Regions from separate parts of the Candidatus Aciduliprofundum sp. MAR08-339 genome, predicted to be linked through region 1. Evidence: riboswitches for the same ligand, from Rfam matches in the RefSeq annotation. Region 1 holds a riboswitch; the other holds the start of a gene.
What was found. Region 1 has a riboswitch for fluoride ahead of ACIM339_RS01970 (hypothetical protein). Riboswitches for the same ligand answer to the same signal wherever they lie in the genome.
Positions count from the first base shown of each region.

Region 2: it holds a riboswitch for fluoride, as region 1 does, so the genes downstream of both, ACIM339_RS01240 (respiratory chain complex I subunit 1 family protein) here and ACIM339_RS01970 (hypothetical protein) in region 1, are expected to answer to the same signal.

Region 1 covers NC_019942.1:346,888-355,977, reverse strand. Annotated here, with positions in the region: gene ACIM339_RS01995 (PINc/VapC family ATPase) at 1-964, shown strand, start outside; gene ACIM339_RS01990 (hypothetical protein) at 946-2,058, opposite strand; gene cyaB (class IV adenylate cyclase) at 2,069-2,575, opposite strand; gene ACIM339_RS01980 (hypothetical protein) at 2,547-2,744, opposite strand; gene ppa (inorganic diphosphatase) at 2,769-3,281, opposite strand; fluoride riboswitch at 3,352-3,413, shown strand; gene ACIM339_RS01970 (hypothetical protein) at 3,423-3,773, shown strand; gene ACIM339_RS01965 (hypothetical protein) at 3,721-4,119, shown strand; gene ACIM339_RS01960 (MFS transporter) at 4,157-5,389, shown strand; gene ACIM339_RS01955 (cation diffusion facilitator family transporter) at 5,437-6,585, shown strand; gene ACIM339_RS01950 (hypothetical protein) at 6,633-6,968, shown strand; tRNA gene ACIM339_RS01945 (tRNA-Met) at 6,970-7,075, opposite strand; gene ACIM339_RS01940 (30S ribosomal protein S3ae) at 7,078-7,779, opposite strand; gene ACIM339_RS01935 (hypothetical protein) at 7,865-8,473, shown strand; gene ACIM339_RS01930 (threonine synthase) at 8,486-9,090, shown strand, end outside.
Region 2 covers NC_019942.1:212,157-221,246, forward strand. Annotated here, with positions in the region: gene ACIM339_RS01210 (isoprenylcysteine carboxylmethyltransferase family protein) at 1-458, shown strand, start outside; gene ACIM339_RS01215 (proton-conducting transporter membrane subunit) at 357-2,138, opposite strand; gene ACIM339_RS01220 (NADH-quinone oxidoreductase subunit B family protein) at 2,135-2,707, opposite strand; gene ACIM339_RS01225 (Ni,Fe-hydrogenase III large subunit) at 2,707-3,957, opposite strand; gene ACIM339_RS01230 (proton-conducting transporter membrane subunit) at 3,954-5,300, opposite strand; gene ACIM339_RS01235 (hydrogenase 4 membrane component (E)) at 5,307-5,933, opposite strand; gene ACIM339_RS01240 (respiratory chain complex I subunit 1 family protein) at 5,930-6,889, opposite strand; fluoride riboswitch at 6,906-6,966, opposite strand; gene ACIM339_RS01245 (aldehyde ferredoxin oxidoreductase family protein) at 7,045-8,853, shown strand; gene ACIM339_RS01250 (DUF3783 domain-containing protein) at 8,858-9,090, shown strand, end outside.

The DNA of each region.
Region 1 (9,090 bases):
ATATTACGCCTCCCTCAACAAGATAGTCAAGACCATGGAGAAGCCACGAGATTTGATTCTGAAAGATGAAATAACGCAGTACACGGCCCTGGAGGGAAGTATGGAGAAAACTGGAGATATACTTCTCCTCGTTCGCCCGGATTATACCATATTTGACGAGATGCGCACAACATCAGATTTCAAGGTGTTCACGGATCTTCGCCTGGCAGGAGTGGGAATGGTGGGGGTGGTGCATGCAACCCGTGCGATAGACGCCTTGCAGCGCTTCATAGGACGGGTTGAGCTTGGTGTCATTCCCCAGATAGTGGATACCATAATACACATAGAAAAGGGTTCAATTGCCCAGGTTCTCACCCTCCGCTACACCGTCAAGGTGCCCAGCGGCATGCACGAGGAGGACCTTGCCAGACCGGTCATAGAGGTGAGGGATATTGAGGAGGAAAAACTACTTTACGAGGTTTATTCCTTTGGTGAGCAGATAGTCGTCGTGCCCGTGAAGGAGGAGGAAAAGGGAATATACAAACTTGCAGCCAGGGGCATAGAGGAGGAGATGCGCAAACTCTTCCCAGGGCTTAGGGTGAAGGCAAGGGTGGTGAGCGATAATCGGGCTAAGATATATGTGCCCTCCCCAGCCATATCCTCCGTCATAGGAAAGAGGGGCAAGAGAATCGCGGATATTGAGGAACTTCTCGGCATATCCCTTGATGTGGAGCCCCTTGGAAGTGAGAGAGCAAGTGTGGAGAGGATTGAGGTTGAGGTGGAGATGAAGAAAAAGACAATCCGGCTGCATGTGGGAGAGCACCTGGCTCACTCCAAGGTCTCTGTATTCGCGGACACTCATAGGCTCTTTGATGTCACCGTGTCCCGTGAGGGTTACATAAATCTGCGAAAGAGCACGGCCAACGGAAAGAAGGTGATGGAGGCCCTGAGGAAGGGAGAAATTATCTATGTGGTCCCTCTATGATCCCTCCTGGCCTTGAACCCGGATGCTATGAGCAATAGGGATAGGAAAAGAGGTATGCCTGTGGCGATATAAATTTCAAAGGTGTTCAAATTCCCTCTTTCAGGGCCTATTTCCCTCAAATTCAGGATTTCCTCCCTGGACACACTCTTGGATGGATACTCTCTCATTCCGAACGTGTATTTTGAGAGGGTTATTTTTTTATATGAACCGTTATCCATTATGCCCTTATCTTGGAGCATTGTTGCAAAGAGTATTGCACCGTAGAATGTATCATTAGGGTGATAGATAATGCCTGCGCTCATCATTCCAATCTCCATGGGAAGGAGTTCTATTATTCCGGACCTTCTTATGATATTATCCCTTGTCTCCATCTGAACCTTCATCTGGACGCTCCCGGATATTTTTTTACTTATGGTCCTATTCAAGTTTGAGGTTATATTGTTAATTTTCGAATACCCAACACCGCCTGCAACTATATTTCCATAGAAATTTGCGTTGGTATAATAACTCACGTTCTCATCCTGCCCAACGGGTATGTATGGAACGGGCTTTGAGTAGTTTATCCCCAGATATATATCGTACTTCAAGGAATAGTCATTTCTCTCTACAACTCTACCTGCGATGGGCATGGTATAAATAATCTCGCCGCGGGCCCTCTCAGGTTGCTTTGTGTAAATGCGTATGCCAATTGCCTTTATCCCGTAAAAATTCTGAGTTTTGCCGTTGTGCGTTGTATTGTATCTGACAAGGAGAAAGTATCCCTCGTAATTTATCCATCTTTGAACGATTAAATTTTTCCATACCATATTTTGTGATAACCGAACCATGTTCAATTTTCCGTTCAGGTAGGTGTTTGAATAAAGTATCCCGGAGAATGAGCAGTTGTACATATCCCCCTGCATCTTTGGATGCTCCAGGTATAGGCCCATAACCCTTGTTCCCCTCGCCACTCCAGTGAAATTTTCATCTTTTAGATCCTTTTCAATGTTGAGGGACCAGAGGTATCCATGCCCAGGGGACGAAGCCCCAGCATCGGTAACTAAGGAGAGCATCAGGATCAGCAGCAGGAAAATTGCAAAAATTCTTTCTTTCATTCACACCACCTCATTTCTCTTTTTCAAGAAGCATTTCCAGATAGGATTTAGTGATGAACCTCTCTATTTCCAGTTGTTTAGCAAGGGAAAGAACTCTATCCCTGCACGGGTCATACTCTCCTATGCATTCAATCTCCACAAAATTTCCCAGATTCTCCACATCATCAACGCATATTGTAACCTCTCCCAGAGAATAATATTTTCTTCTCTTCCTCACGGAGGCAACAAATCTGAATCCAAGTTTTTCAAGCAGAGATCGGGCGTCCTGCACCCCTCCTATTCTCAGGTTGATCTCCTCTCGGCTCTTTGTATCCCTATCCACTTTTGGTCCCTTGTAGGTGAGCGTTCCATCACTTCTTATGCGAAGGGCCTCATCCGTCTGGGCGAAATCCCTGCATGGATGGTTGAAGTACAGGTCCTCCTCCACGACCTCTCTCAGAAACCTGGCCCCCAGGTAGTTCAATATTTTTTCAAATTCGCCAGAGTCATCAATCTTTGCCTTTATCTCCACTTCCATCTCTCTTCCTCTCCCGAAGCCAATCTTCATATTCATCCTCCTCTATCTCCACAACAAGAGAGCCAATATACCCACAATTTTCACATTTAAATTTCTCCCCCGTGACCATCCCGGCCACGTAGTGAATTCTCGTGCTTCCACACACGGGGCATATTTTTATCTTGACCACGGTGGGATAGGGGTGTTTGAATATTTATTTTTTCCCTCTTCTCTCAATGGCTCTCGTTATGGCCCTCTTTGCCTCGTCAACCCCTTCAAATCCTATTATGCGGACCCACTTGTTCTTCTCAAGTTCCTTGTAATGTTCAAAAAAGTGCTGAATCTGATCAAGTATGCTCGGGGATAGGTCCTCTATGCTCCTAACCTCGGCACTCCTTGGATCCACGTCTGGGTGAGGTACGGCCAGAATCTTTCTGTCTGGCCCGTGCTCGTCCTCTGTCACAAGCATTCCTATGGGTACGGCTTTGACGATCACTCCGTGGGGAAATGAATCGTAGGATATGATAAGGCAATCAATGGGGTCGTTGTCCTCCTCAAGGGTTTCGGGTATGAACCCGTAGTTGAAGGGGTAAAATGATGCTGTGTGGAGTACCCTATCCACCTTTATCACATTCATTTCAAAATCATACTCACACTTTATATTGCTCCCCTTGGGCACCTCTATGAAAACGTAAATATCTTCCGGCGGGTTCTCTCCAGGTTTCATGGGCTCTCAATGCTCTCATCGTATTTTATTTTCACGTTTTTGGGTTAATTATTTATACCATAATTTATTGGTGAAACTAGGTGATGGGGCCCACCACAATCGCCCGATCGGGCTGATGGCTCCTTTTAAAAGGTGGTCCCTATGGAGGTAGAGGTTCCAAAGGATGTGTTTGAGAGGATTCGTAATATGAGGGAGGATGATTTGAACAGGTTTATCTATGAGAGGGTGGTATCTCTCAAGAGGTATCTTGAAATGAACGACGAGGAAGCGCTTTTGAGGAGGAAAATGGAGATTGAGGATAGAATAAGGAAAATGAAGAATGAGATAGCAGAACTCACAGAGTTTTGTGAGAGGGCCCGAATGGATCAGGAGAGAATGTCCATCTGGATAGATGAACTTGATATGGAGAACAGAAGCCTTCTTGAGGAGATGAGAGGAAATGGAGATTACCTTCAGGGCGGGAAAATTAAAAAGGAAAAAGTTCAGGATTGATAAAAGGACCTCTGCGATAATAAGAGAGGTATCCTCCATTTACAACCTTCCAGAGGAGGAAGTGGTACTTAAGGCCCTTACAGAGCGGTGGGAAAAAGAATCCAAGAATGAGAGGGTTGAAACTCTGAGAAATGAAATTGATGCTCTACTTGCCGAGATGTTTGAACTTGAGGGGAAATGGGCATCAGTGAGGTACAGGTCCCATACATACGTGAAGGAGAACAGAGGTCTGGCGATTGTGCTTGCGGGAAAACTTGGAGAGAACAAGAGTTTGAGAAATTTACTGAAAAAGAAAAGAGCCCATGAGGATATACGGAAGGTGGTTGATTTTTATCTCTGGCTCTGAGGTAAAGATTAAATAATTGCCTTTGCATTGTCATGCATTGATACCCAAGGACAGGATGTTCCACAAGTTTGCCGCCTACGGGTTTTTGAAGAATCTGAGATTATTTGAACCCTTCATCCTCCTGTTTTTTCTTGGTGCGGGGCTTGATTTCACAGAAATAGGTGTTTTGATAGCAATAAAGCAGGTATCTGTGTATATTCTCGAAATCCCCACGGGGGTGTATGCAGATGCCATGGGTCGTCGCAGGTCAATGCTTATGAGTATGCTCTCCTACATGGTATCCTTTTCCATATTCTTCCTCTTCTCCAGTTTCTGGCTATTCGCCCTTGCAATGGTTCTCTACGCCCTCGGTGATGCTTACAGGACAGGCACACACAAGGCAATGATTTTGGAGTATCTGAAAATAAAGGGTATATCTGATAGAAAGGTTGAGTACTATGGTGCCACCCGTTCGTTCTCTCAGCTTGGGTCGGCTCTAAATGCTCTGCTGGCGGGATTAATTGTATTTTACACAGGAAATTACAGGGACATATTCATAATAACAATAATCCCCTACATTCTCAACTTTATAAATCTGGCCACGTATCCGAGGATTTTGGATGGCGAGATAATGAGGGAACTCGGCAGGGGAAGGGTTATGAGGCAGTTCAGGGGAACAATATCAGATTTCAAGAATATGTTGAAAGATAAGGTTGCTCTTAGGGCCATTTTAAATTCTTCACTGTTCTCCGGTTCCTATGAGGCTGTAAAGGATTATCTGCAGGCTGTTTTGAAGGTATTTGCCCTGTCCCTCCCCATTTTTATGTACCTCGGACAGGATAAGAGAACAGCAGTGGTGATCGGAGTGGTTTATTTCTTCATCTATCTTATGAATTCATACGCTTCCCGCAATGCCTACAGAATAGTAAAGCGCGTTGGAAATCTGGCAAGGGCCATAAATGTAACTCTGATACTTGGTGCGGTGACCATACTTCTTGCAGGAGCATTTTATCACTGGAACCTGCTTGTACTCTCCATACTCCTGTTTTTGCTTATATATGTGCTTCAAAACCTGCGCAGGCCCATGAACGTTGGATACATTGCAGAACGTATAAAGAGCAGGGTTATGGCTTCTGGCCTTAGTGTTGAATCACAGACAAAGACCATAATAGCTGCATCCCTGTCCGTGTTTATGGGGTTTTTTGCAGACCTATTTGGTGTGGGCTCAGCCCTTGCCCTGGTTGGATTCTTAGTTCTTCTCTTGGCCCCTCTGGTGTTCGTTGGGGACTGAGTTTTGAAAAGTTATAAGTACCCGTATCCTATGCTTAGAATCAGGTGATGTTATTGAACGAGCTTGTTGATGGTGAGAGGGTAGCACGGAATGTGACTGTAGTTACCTTTTTTCTCGCTCTGGGAAAGCTTGCCGTGGCCATGCTCACCAACTCCGTTGTTATACTTGCAGATTCTTTTCACAGCTTTTCAGACATAGTTCCCATAATGGCTGCGTGGTTTGGGCTCAAAATAGCCCAAAAGCCGGAGAGTGAGAAGTTTCCATTTGGCTATTACAAGGCGGAAAATCTTGCGGCTCTATTTGCAAGTTTGTTCATCTTCTTCCTGGGATTTGAGATATTATCTGAGAGTTTAAACCGACTACTCTCAGAAGTTTCAAATGTGACCAACGATTGGCTTGGAATTTCCATGATTGCGGTTGCCATAATCACATCCTATTTTCTTTACAGGTACCAGTTCAGGGCTGCAGAGAGAACGAGATCTCAGGCCCTTATGGCCAATGCCACCGAGACAAAAATGGATATTCTCTCTGCATTTCTCGTTCTATTTGGATTCGTGTCTTCAATCTTCCACATTCCCTACGTGGAAGGTGCTGTTGGAATAATCCTTTCCCTATTCGTGTTTTACGCAGGATACGAGAATTTTCGTGATTCTGCCCTGGCCCTGATGGATGCGGGGGTGAGTGAGAAGGACATTGAGAGAATAAAAAATGCTGTGCTCTCAGTTCCCAGGGTGAAGGGGGTGAAGGAGGTAAAGGCCAGGCGCTCTGGCCCGTTTTTGATGGTTGAACTGGTGATCCTCGTTCCGGAGGGGCTTGATGTGGATAGGGCCCACAAAATTGCAGATGATGTGGAAATAAGGGTAAGAGCCCTGGAGATTGTGGACCATGTGATGGTGCACATCGAGCCAGAGAAATCCGAGATGCTTATGGCGAGACCCGTTAATGAGGATGGTTCACTTGCAAGGGTTTTTGGCTCAGCTCCCTATTTTGATATATTCCTTATTTTGGAAGGAAGAAGGGAGAAAATTGAGCGTATGAAGAATCCCGGGTTTGGGCTTTCAAAGAAGCGCGGGGTTAAGGCGGCCCTATCCCTGATAGACCGTGGTGTGGACGTTGTTGAGGTTAAGAATATCGGTGATGATTCACGGAAAATACTTGAAGATGCAGGGGTGGATGTCAGGATAATCCGCGGTTGATTTCCCAACTTCCAAAGAATTAAATTTCATAGGAGCATGATGAAACGATGAACTGGAACGAGTTTGTGAAATCCCTCGTGAAGTATTCGATTCTCACGGTAATAGGCCTGATAATCACACCATACCTCGTTATGATTGTTGGACTGGCAGTAATGCTTATTGGGGCCTTTTCAACGAGCCCTACCATAAACCTTCTCAGGTTCAGAACAAAGAGGATATTCAAATCCGCCGAGGTTGATGTTGAAGATATTGAGGATCCTGACAAAATTTACAACGTATCCTGGAGAGAGAGTCTTTTCATCCTTCTCACGGGATTCCTTATGTTTTTCATAGCCCTAATGGTTGCCAGTTTTGGATGGAGAGGTATAATATACATGCTCTGAGTGCCGGGGCCGGGGTTTGAACCCGGGACCTTCGGATTTCTCAGGCTTGGAGGTGGAGATTAAATACCCTATGAGTCCGACGCTCCACCAGGCTGAGCCACCCCGGCGTTTAAGAAACCTCTTCTTCTGCAACCTCTTCCGAAACTTCTTCAGGGGCTTCAACTTCAATTTCCTTCTTTTCCTCCTCACGCTCCAGTTCAATGACCTTCTCTTCCGGGAAGTGCAGAACTTCCGTTTTGCGGACCTCAATTCTGCGGACGGGGTAAATGGGTTTCAGGGCCTTGGAAAGGTCCCTTTTGACCTCATCACTGAGGAGATACTTCACATATTCGGAAAATGTCAGTTCTGTGGCCTTTGCAAAAAGATACTCAGAAATTTTCTTCCTCAACTCACTCTTTATTGAACTCTTAATTCTCCTATCTGGAACGGCGATTACCTTGACCCTTATCTTGTAACCATCTGCAGTGAGAACGGGGAATATGGCATCTATCCTGCTGCGTCTCCTCCTCACCATGCGGCGTATGTAATCGTTGGTCATGTCGTGGCCTATGAATCTTGTATATGCGTTTGTGCCCTGAATTCTGTTGATCTTGAAATAGAGTTTAACGTGCATCTTCTTAAAATCGCCCGTGAGATCGTATAGGGTTGATTCTGCAATTCTGCCAATTACCTTTTCCGGATCGTTCGCTGGAGTCATACCGATCTCCTTTGAACTAAATGTCTCCGGTGCTATTATGGTGTACCATACCTTTGATCTCCATTTATCACGAATTCTCCTGGCAGCGGCCCTTTCCGCTCTTCTGCTTGCCATGGGTAATCACCTTTGCGAAGGTAAATGGCCTTTCCTTTAAATAATTTTTGTAAATTTCTAAATACATTTGGGTCATGGGGGTGTTATGCAAAAACGCATAAAAAGCATTATTGTTTTTCTCCTCATCGTTCTGATAATTGCCCTCATCTACCATCCTAGTTTGGGAGGCCAGGTTTATATCACAGAGAAGGGTCATGCTCTTTATAACCTCACTCCTGGAAACAGCACGGAGAGTTTTAGTGCCACAACGATTCTGAACAATGGTTCTGGGTATCTGAGTTTGAGAGTGTCTGTTGGTAGAATCACCAAAATTCCTTGTGGTAATTCATCGGCCCTTGGAATCATAATGTCCCTAAATGCCACCGGGCACATGCCCCATGGACTCGTTCCCGAGGACGTGGTATTTGCAGTTAGAGGCTCCGGAAATCGGACCATGTACTATTCTTTCCTTATGAAAAACAATTCTGGGTTCAATGCAACTCCCTGGCCCCAGGAAGCATCCTTGGGCAGTCCCGATGCTTGGAGTCCCAAGAGCATTTATGATGGATTCAAGCCGCAAGCCTCCCATTTCGTTGCCGTGACTGAATTGCTGTGGATCATCAAAAATCCGGGCCAAGGGGGCATCATTCGTATAACGGTTCGCCTATACGGATTTAAAAACTTGATAACAAGTGAGGTGGATATTGAGATTTGAAGGCATATTTATATGCTCTGGATGAGATACGGGCCCATGCTTGTTTGTACAAAATGTGGCGAGAGATACGACCTCTCCTCTCCAATTCAAAGATGCTCCAGGTGTGGTGAGCCGCTTCAACTGGATTTTGCACGGGGATATGTTCGGGAAGGCAGGAGTGTATGGAGCAGGTTTGGTGATTTCTATCCAGATGTGCATCTGAACATGGATTACAGCATGGGAGAGGGAGATACTCCTCTCCTATTTTCCAGAAGGATATCCCGAAAACTTGGGAACGATATTTATTTGAAAAATGAATCGCAGAACCCCACCTGGAGTTTCAAGGACAGGGGAACTTTCGTGGCACTAAATCGTGCAATCTCCCTCGGATTTGAAAAAATAGGGGTTGTTTCAACGGGGAACATGGCTGCAAGCGTATCCGCCTACGGTGCCAGAGCGGGACTTGAAACCTACGTTCTCCTTCATTCCGGCACGTCCATAGATAGGGTGGCCCAGATATCAGTGTACGGATCCAAGGTAATTCTGGTTGAGGGTGACTATGGAACCCTCTACTATGAATCCATAGGGATTGGAACCCGAGAGGGCATTTATTTTATGAACTCGGACGATCCTTTCAG
Region 2 (9,090 bases), 130 kb from region 1:
CCATAGCTGGACGCACCCTGAAAAAATACGGTCATTTTGAAATAAGAAAGGGGATAAAAAAGCCAGATAAACTGGTTACCGTGGGCATTTACTCCTGCATGCGCCATCCTGCCCAGTTCGGCTCAATACTCTTCGGCATAGGCATATCCCTCCTCACGATCAAAACCCTTGCAGTTCTGTACGCAGGATGGATTTCATTCTTCACACTTTACTTCATACTTGCGATTGAAGAGCGAGAGACCTTGATGGAGTTTGATGAGGAGTACTGCGAATTCTTGAAGAGAAGAAAACCCTTCTCCTTCTCTCTCAAATGCCTGAAAAAGGGGATTGAGTACCTGAAAAAAAGGGAGCACAATTCAGATAACTGTGAGAATAATGTAGAAAAGAAGGGCGAGAAGTATGTAAAGCACGTATCTTCTATCGTTTCCGGGCATCAGGGCACGCTGAAACCTCCGTGATGCAGTAATCGTAACATTTGCCAAAAACTGGTATGTGCTTACAAACACGTCCCCATAGTTCATCCTTCTATCAGTTCTGAAGAGCCATTTTTGGGTTAGCAGTAGTATTGAAGAATGCCCTCTGGTGGGATACTCCTCATTTTTCAGCCCACCACTCCAAGGCTTCACAACGCGGGATTTCTTCATTGGAACTCGCATGAGTATGTAGACCGATAGAAACACTATCACAATGAACAGGAAGAGAAACGTTGGAGAGAGCACACCAAATCCTTTACCGGACACTATGAGATAGCCCCTGGGAATTCCAAACAATCCACCCAGAAATTTATTCACAGACACATTCGTTATGAGTTCTATTGCGGGAGAGGCTGCTTTGAAAACCATTTGTGGGAGAAGGCCAATAAGAAGGAGAGTAAAGGACCCAAGAGCAAGGCCAATGTCAGAGAGTTCCCATCCAACCCGTTCCCTTCTCTCAACCCCGTGCACGATGAACTTGCTCATCGCAATGGTGCTTATTCCTGCAGTCAGGGCTATCAGAGCACCAACAGATACGGTGAGCACCCTGAGCCATAAATCTGAAAAATAAAAGGATTGGAACATGGATTCTATGGCGCTCCACTCTGCGATAAATCCGGGAAGCGGAGGAACGCCAGCCAGGGATATTGCAGCCAGATACCCGGCAATTGCTCCTACGGGCGTTAATTTGTACCTTCCTCCCAGAAACTCACCACTCCTCTCCAGTTTTCCTGCCACCATAAAGAGAAGAGATTTTGCCATTGTATGGGCAAATGCAAAGAACATAACGCTTAGAAGCATGAATGCGGCTACCAGATGCTGACCTCCTTGAAAAGTTATTATGAATGCGCCAACGAGCGCTATGAGAACACCATCATTTTCCACCGTACTGTAAGCGGGCAGTTTCTTTACATGGTCGCATATTGCAGCGTAGAACACTCCGATGAGAGAGCTCAAACCCCCTAAAATCAGGAGAACTGCCCCTATCCAGAAATCTGGAACTGCCACACCCAAAAACCTGATAAGTCCGTACAGACCCATCAGAGTCATTACAGCACTCAGCTGGGCAGACATATTCGCCGGGGCTCTTGCATGGGCCTCCGGAAGCCAGATGTGGACAGGTACTGCAGCCATCTTTATTATAAACCCAAGAGCCATCAGAAAATACACAGCATCCCACGTGTTAGAGCCCCACGTTTCAAACACCACACTTCCAGCCTGGAAGGAGGCAATGGCAAATGAGGAAAATATAAAGATAAAACTCAATTCCCCGAATGCAATGAACATATAAGCGGCCCTACGAGAGTTTTTGTGAGAGTAGAGTGAGAGAAACGATGCAACTGTCATACCCTCCCACCCAACAAGGAAAGTTATGGCATCTCTAGCAAGTAAGATTAGAAGCATCATACCCGTTGTGAATGCGAATGAGGATGCCAGCAATCCATCTTCAATCTCGTATTTTAAGGAGAAGAGAGATATGGTAAGCCAAGCAAGGGACGACAGCAAGATGAAATAAAACTGGATTGCTCCAACATCCATATCCCAGTAGAGCAGGAAAAGGGTGAAGGCTGATACAGATGCAACTATTCCATAGGATAACCTCCTAAATCTGATGCCAATAACTCCTGCTATAAGATAAAGGAGCACGAGAATTAAGGGATTCATTCTTTCCACCTCCCTGCAATACCAAGAAGCACCTTTAAAATTTCAATGGGCTGAGGAGGACAGCCAGATAACCTTGCACCCACAGGCACTATATCCTCAACCTTTTTACCAAGGGCCCCATTTGCGCATGCTCCAACAGATACCACCATTTTCGGTTCTGGCATGAGTTCGTAGGCCTCCCTAAGCACCGGGACCATTTCTTCCGTGGGTGTTCCAAGAACGAGCATTACGTCAGCATGCTTTGGTGTAGGCGTGAAGAAAAATCCAAGACGGTGAATATCGTAATGGGGCGAGGTGAGGAGAGATACCTCCCGATTGCAGGCGGAACACGAGCCAACATCCATCACAAATAAATGAAGGGATCTTCCCAGATTGATTTCGGAAAAAATTTCAATTTTCTCGTCATTTTCCGCCATATCACACAGGCCACATTCCAAACAGGAGAGCTCATTCATACCAAAGGGACACTTACCTGTATCCACAGGCCTGATGGATCTGGGAGCATCGAACTCACCGTAGGGGAACTCTGTGGTCAAAACACCCTTTTTCAGACCTCTCAGCATCCACATCAGAGCCACCTCCCATGGGAACCGGCATCCGCAAAGTAGGCACCGAAACTGTCAAGGGCAAATGGAAAATCTGTGAAAACATTGCCCACAATACCCACGGAAAATGCATGGTAGAGGGGGAGAGATGCAGGTCTTAGCATGAATTCTCTAACTATCCCGTCCTCCACACTCACGGCCATAAAAGCATCACCTGGAGGTGCCTCCACAACACCGTACTTGAATCCATCTCTCGGTTCAATCCTGCATTTACCCCACTCGGCACTCTCCAGATACGACAGGGATTCTTCTACCTCCTGTACACGAACCATGAGCCGGGCAAGCGCGTCTCCATCACCCTCCAATTTCGGATGGTGCCATCCATAGATTTCTCTGAAAATTCCTATTTTTCTTGCATCCCTTGCAATTCCAGCTGCACGGGCAGGGATACCTCCAAGATCATTTTTAAGAGCATCATCACGATTCAAAGTGCATGTTGTGTGAAGCCTGTCCACAAATATGCGAGAATCAAGCAGTTCCTCACTCAAATCTGTGAATTCCTGATGGATATTCCCAATTCTCCTGTGAAAATTCGGATACTCTCCAGGGCCATGCCTGAGAAATCCCATCCCGTACCTGTGGCCCAGCACTCTCTGGTTTATGCGAAGAAGCTCCTCCGTCATTGCGGCCAGATGTGCACTTGCAACCTTCTGAGAAGCATCTCCAGCAAGTTTGTGCATGACCCATATGTGGTTGTGCACCCTCTCCAGCTCCATGGCCATGGTCATATAATTCACACATCCCTCATCAGGCTCGGAGGATAATACCGAAAAGAGAGATGCATAGGATACCGAGAACTGCCCCACAAATCTCTCAACATAAACGAGTGCCTCTGAAACTTTTTTGTTTATTACCAATGCACCCAAATTTCTCCTTTTGAAGACCAAATAGGGAGCAAGGGCATTTATTCTCTCACCACAAGTGCTAATTTTAAACGCCCCTGCCTCTCCGAGGCCTCCTGCGGCAGGCCCATAAATCAGGGTCTTGGAACATGGAAGGGAATCGGAAACTGAATAATTACCCGTGTACGCCCTGGTTATGGGCCTCCTTACATACAATTCCTCAGGAATGGAATTCCATACCGTAAAACGAATCTCGCCTGTATCGTAACTCAACCAAACGTAGAGGTTCTGTTCATTTCCCTCAAATATGGAGATAAGTGCCCACTTCCCATTCACATCAATGGGATTCACCATTTCAAAATCCCCACTCACATTGACCACCCCTCAATCCAGAAGTAGAGTATGAAAGAGATGGCAATTATGGCCAGGGCCCCTGCAAAGGGCACCACAGAATGTGCCAGATCCACCTCAATGCCATCATTTTCCCTGGTGAAGAGAATACGGAGAGCATGGTAATTGAGGGAGAGGAAAGATAAAATTATACCACCGAGAAGGACGACAAATGCGTATATGTGGGATGATAATCCCATAACTATACCAAACTCCCCAAAAAACATGGGAAATGGCGGAGCGCCCGTGACAGTCATGGCACCAACAACCGTTGAAAAGGCAATCAGTGGGGAGGCCCCGAGATTTTTTATACCCCCAATCTCCTGATAACCCATCCTCTTAAGCACTCCTGCAATGAAGAATAGAACGGACTTCCCAAGGGCATGGGCAACGAAGAGGATGAGCACATAATACATAACACCGGGAGAGAAATAGCTCAAGGCTATGCCAACTGTCGCAATGCCCATAACATCCATACTGGAGTATGCGAGCAGTCTTTTGAGACGCACTTGGGATAGCATTAGAAATGCGGCAATCCAGAGTGTGAGAATACCTATTGCAAGGGTGAGGTAAAACAGGAAAATGGAGTGCAGAACATTGAAAATCCTATAATAGACAATCAATGCTGATGGTAAGAGTGAGCCTGAGAGCATGGCACTCACAGGTGATGGGGCTGTGCCATGGGCGTCCGGAAGCCAGGTGTGGACCGGAAATAGTCCTGCCTTGGCCCCAAAACCCAACAGTGCCAGAACTCCAATGAGTTTAACCGCAGTGTTTACATGGGCATCAACCCAGATGAACCCTCCCGTGGCCCAGCCAAACAGGACAACGGATAGAAGAGCCATCCCAAGACCTGCAGATGCTATCAGAATGTATCTCCAGGCACTCTCCACATGGCTCTTGCCCCTTTCCACAAGTATCAGTGCAGCGCTCACAATTGTGGAGGCTTCAAGCCAGAACCACGCGTAGCCTATATTTGGCGAGGAAACTGCCAGAACCATTGTAAGGGCAAACAGGGCAAGCAGTGCCCAGTAATAATGCTCAGGAAGGTAAAACCTCCTTATATCCTTCAGACAAACCAATGAATGGAGCACAGCGAGAAGATATGTGAGGGAGATCACAAGTATCATACCAAGAGATAATGTATCCAAATAAAAGCAGGAGCATTGAATTGCACCATTTGAAAAAATAATCAGGGAGAACGCAAACACCAAACCTGCACCCACAACATTGGCAATCATTCCCACAATTTTCTTTGGTATTAGGGATAGAAGAACGGTTAAAGAGAGGGGGATGATTATTCCATAAACAAAATACCCTATCATTTTAACTCACCCCGAAAGTTCGTCAATTTCAAGTGGTCCATATTCCTTCTCAGCCCCAAGTATCACTGCCAGAAGCACCGCGCCTATTATATCCAGAAGCACTCCAACCTCAAGCAGAAAACTCATGGGTGCGAGAATCAAACCCATATAGAGAAGCGCGTTTTCCTCCACAATATAACCGGAGATCTGGGCTATGGCATTTTTACGCATAACAATTATGAGAAGTCCGAGAAGAAGGAGAACAAATGGTATGGCGGCATTCCATGTTCCCAGAGTTGTGTAGATGGCCCTATAAAACAGAAGTCCCGTCAGAGCAAGAATTATCCCAACCACAAGAGTGTGTTTTGCCTTTGTTTCAAGTTCCCTATGCTTCCACACAGGATCCCTTTTCAAATCCTTTATGAGTATCTCCGGTACAACATAACCTCGAAAGATGAATGTCAGGGCAGAGAGAGCAATAATTGCGTAATCTCCAAGATAAACACCAAACGCGAGAATCAGAAATCCGAGAAGTATAGATTGCGCCTGAAGATGCCTAATCAAACTGTGTATGAAATTTTCTGATATTATAACAAAGCCGTAGAGGAGTATAAGCACACCGATAAAATCAATAATTGAGGTGAAGAGAATCATTTGGGCACACCTCCCACAAGGAACAATGATATGACTGCAAGAAGTGCCATCAGATAGGAGAAGGTGAGATAATCAATGATCTTAAAAAGCCGGATTTTAGCCACGCTCATCTCCACAACAACCATCGCGAATATGACAATGAGCATCTTCACGAAAAGGAGAGCCGTTCCCCATATGACGTTCCATGGGGTGAGGGAAAGAGGAATCAGCCATGGTATTGCAAAAACGTTGATGAACACAGAAAAGAGAATGAACTGTTTCATATATGCACCCCATGACTTAAGGGCATAGAGGGGGCCTGTGTATTCAAGCCCCATTCCCTGTCCAATCATCCCGAGTTCACCCATTCCATGACTCTCAATTGGCAGTTTTCCGGTGTCAAAAAGAAGGAGGAGAAAGAATGCAGCTATGAGCAGTATGTGTGTCGTGGAGAGCATCCAAGAGGGGCTGTTTCTCAAAACCTCGTTTGTGACAAATGGATTGTTTGTACCTGTTATGAGAGCAACACCAAAAAACACTGTTATTAGCACGGGCTCTGCAAAGGCACCAAAATTCACGCCTCTCGTAGACCCTATGCCCGTATAATACGACCCGGTTTTTTCAGCACCTATTATCGAGAAAAATGAGGCAAATCCAAATATGAAGGCACCTCCCAAAAAGTCCACGGTTGGAGCAAACCAGGAGGGTGTGCCGAATACTATGGGTACCACCCAGGGAAGGATGAGGTACGCGGTGAAAGCTAAAATAGGAGCAACTGTAAATAGTGAACCTGCATCCTCGGGTATGAGGGTCTCCTTTCTGAAGAACTTTGCCAGATCATAGTATGGCTGAAATATGCTCATACCCCTTCTAGATTCAAATCTTGCCTCCACTCTTTTCATTATACCGACCATTAGAGGAGAGAGCAGAAGAACCACAAACATCTGAACTGCTCCGATTATTATCTGGGGGATCATTGGCGTTCACCTCTTCTCACGAAAAGGCGTCATCAGCCATGCTGGCACTTGGGGTGGACGCCATCACCCGAGCACAGGTGCATCTGCTTCCCATATTTATAGGTTTGCATTGACCTGCAAAAATATTTAATATCTGGCAATCATCTCAAAACCCGATGATTACCGGAAAAATTCTTCGGATCAATCTTGACACTCAAAGTGTGGGAGAGGAAGTATTACCAGAGGAGGTGCTGAAAAAATACCCTGGAGGAAAGGCCCTGGGATACTACATCTTCGCAAGAGAGGTCCCTCCGAACATAGAGCCTTTTTACAGAGAGAACAAGATTCTATTCGTCCCGGGACTTCTCAGCGGTCTGGCCCCAGGAGCAAGCAAGGTGGCTGTAATATCAAAATCTCCTGAAACGAATCTGATACACGACAGCTATGCAGGAGATAGATTCGGTCCATTTCTGCACCGGTGGGGCTACGCTGCCATGATAATAGAGGGAAGAGCAAAAAGCCCGGTTTACATCACTGTGGGCGATAACGTGGACATACTCCCTGCAGATTTTCTTTGGGGTAAGGGAGTATACGAAGTATCCGATGAAATATGGAAAAGACATGGGGATGGGGCCATTGCAGCCATAGGTCCCGCAGGAGAGAATCTGGTTCGATTTGCAAACATAATGTTTGACACAGAGCGCTCAGCTGGAAGGGGGGGTCTCGGAGCCGTCATGGGTTCAAAAAATCTCAAGGCGATTTTCATCAAACCCATGGGCGTTGAGAATATGAAAATTGAAATTTCAAAAAGGGATGAATGGGACAAAACTCGCTCAGAACTCTATCAAAAACTTGATGAAAGTGCCTCTCCCTCACTGAAGATATATGGAACAACAAACTCACTTGTGCTCTCCGGAAAGAGGGGAATGAGCCCTGCCTACAACTTCTCAAAGCCCTACATTCCCGAGGAACTGGCAAGAAAACTCGGAGGCGATGAGGCGAAAAAATACGAGATAGAGCCGGAGAGATTTGTGCACGGCAAATCCTGCCCCGTAAAATGTGCAAGATACATAGAGTTGGAGTATAACGGGAAAAAATTCAGAGTGAAACCGGAGTACGAGAGCATCGGTATGCTTGGCGCAGCCACAGGGGTTTTTAATTTCCCAGATGTGGCATATCTCATTCACCTTGCCAATGATCTGGGTCTGGATGCAATTGCCGCTGGCAACACCATAGGATGGTTGTTTGAACTGGTTGAACGTGGCCTCGTGGGAAGCGATGAAATAGGCGTACCTGTCAAAGGATTCGGCGATGCCCAGGCGGAAGAGAATCTGCTTCGGATGATAGCCTATCGCAGAGGATTCGGAGCCATCCTCGCGGAGGGAGTGAAAAGAGCCGGAGAGATACTGAACAGGGGGCAGAGACACGCTGTTCATGTAAAGGGCTTGGAATCTCCAGCGTGGGATCCCCGCGGGTTGCGCACCTATGGGCTCAGCTATGCAACCGCAGATGTTGGTGCATCCCATCTTAGGGGCTGGCCATATCCACGCAGTTTGCCCAATGACGGCCCTGCCAAGGAACTCGTTGCAAACCTGATTCAATCAAGGGATAAGGACGCACTCTTCGATACCCTGGGCCTATGCAAGTTTGTACCGTGGGAAAAGGAGGACATAGAGAGCATACTCTCAACCCTTCAATTTTCGGGCGATTTGAAAAACGTTGGATGGAGAACAGAGTGCATATCCAGAGTTTACGCCATTGCATCAGGCTTGATTCCCGAAAAAGATGACACAATTCCACCGAGGTGGTGGGAAAAAGAAGAAGATGGACCTGCAAGGGGAAATGCGGCTTTCATGAATCATGAGGATTTCATAGAGGCACGCAGGGAATTCTACCGTCTCAGAGGCTGGGATGAGAATGGAGTACCAAAAAAGGAGACACTTAAGATCCTTGGAATTGAGGAGTTTTCATCATTTTTAAGGTGATAAAATGCTCCTGCTCATAGGTTTTGAAAGTGAAGAGATAGAAAAGATCAAGGGAATTTTCGAGGACGTGATCACCGTCTCAAGGGATATGGAAGACGTAAAACTCAGGGAAATAATAGAACAAAGGAAGGAGGGAAGTGGAGAGATCCTGGGGCAGCAGAGAATAGTCATAATGCACGATATACCAAAGGAAAAAATCGGTTCAACAATAAAGGGCATAAGGTCCATAATCGGGGA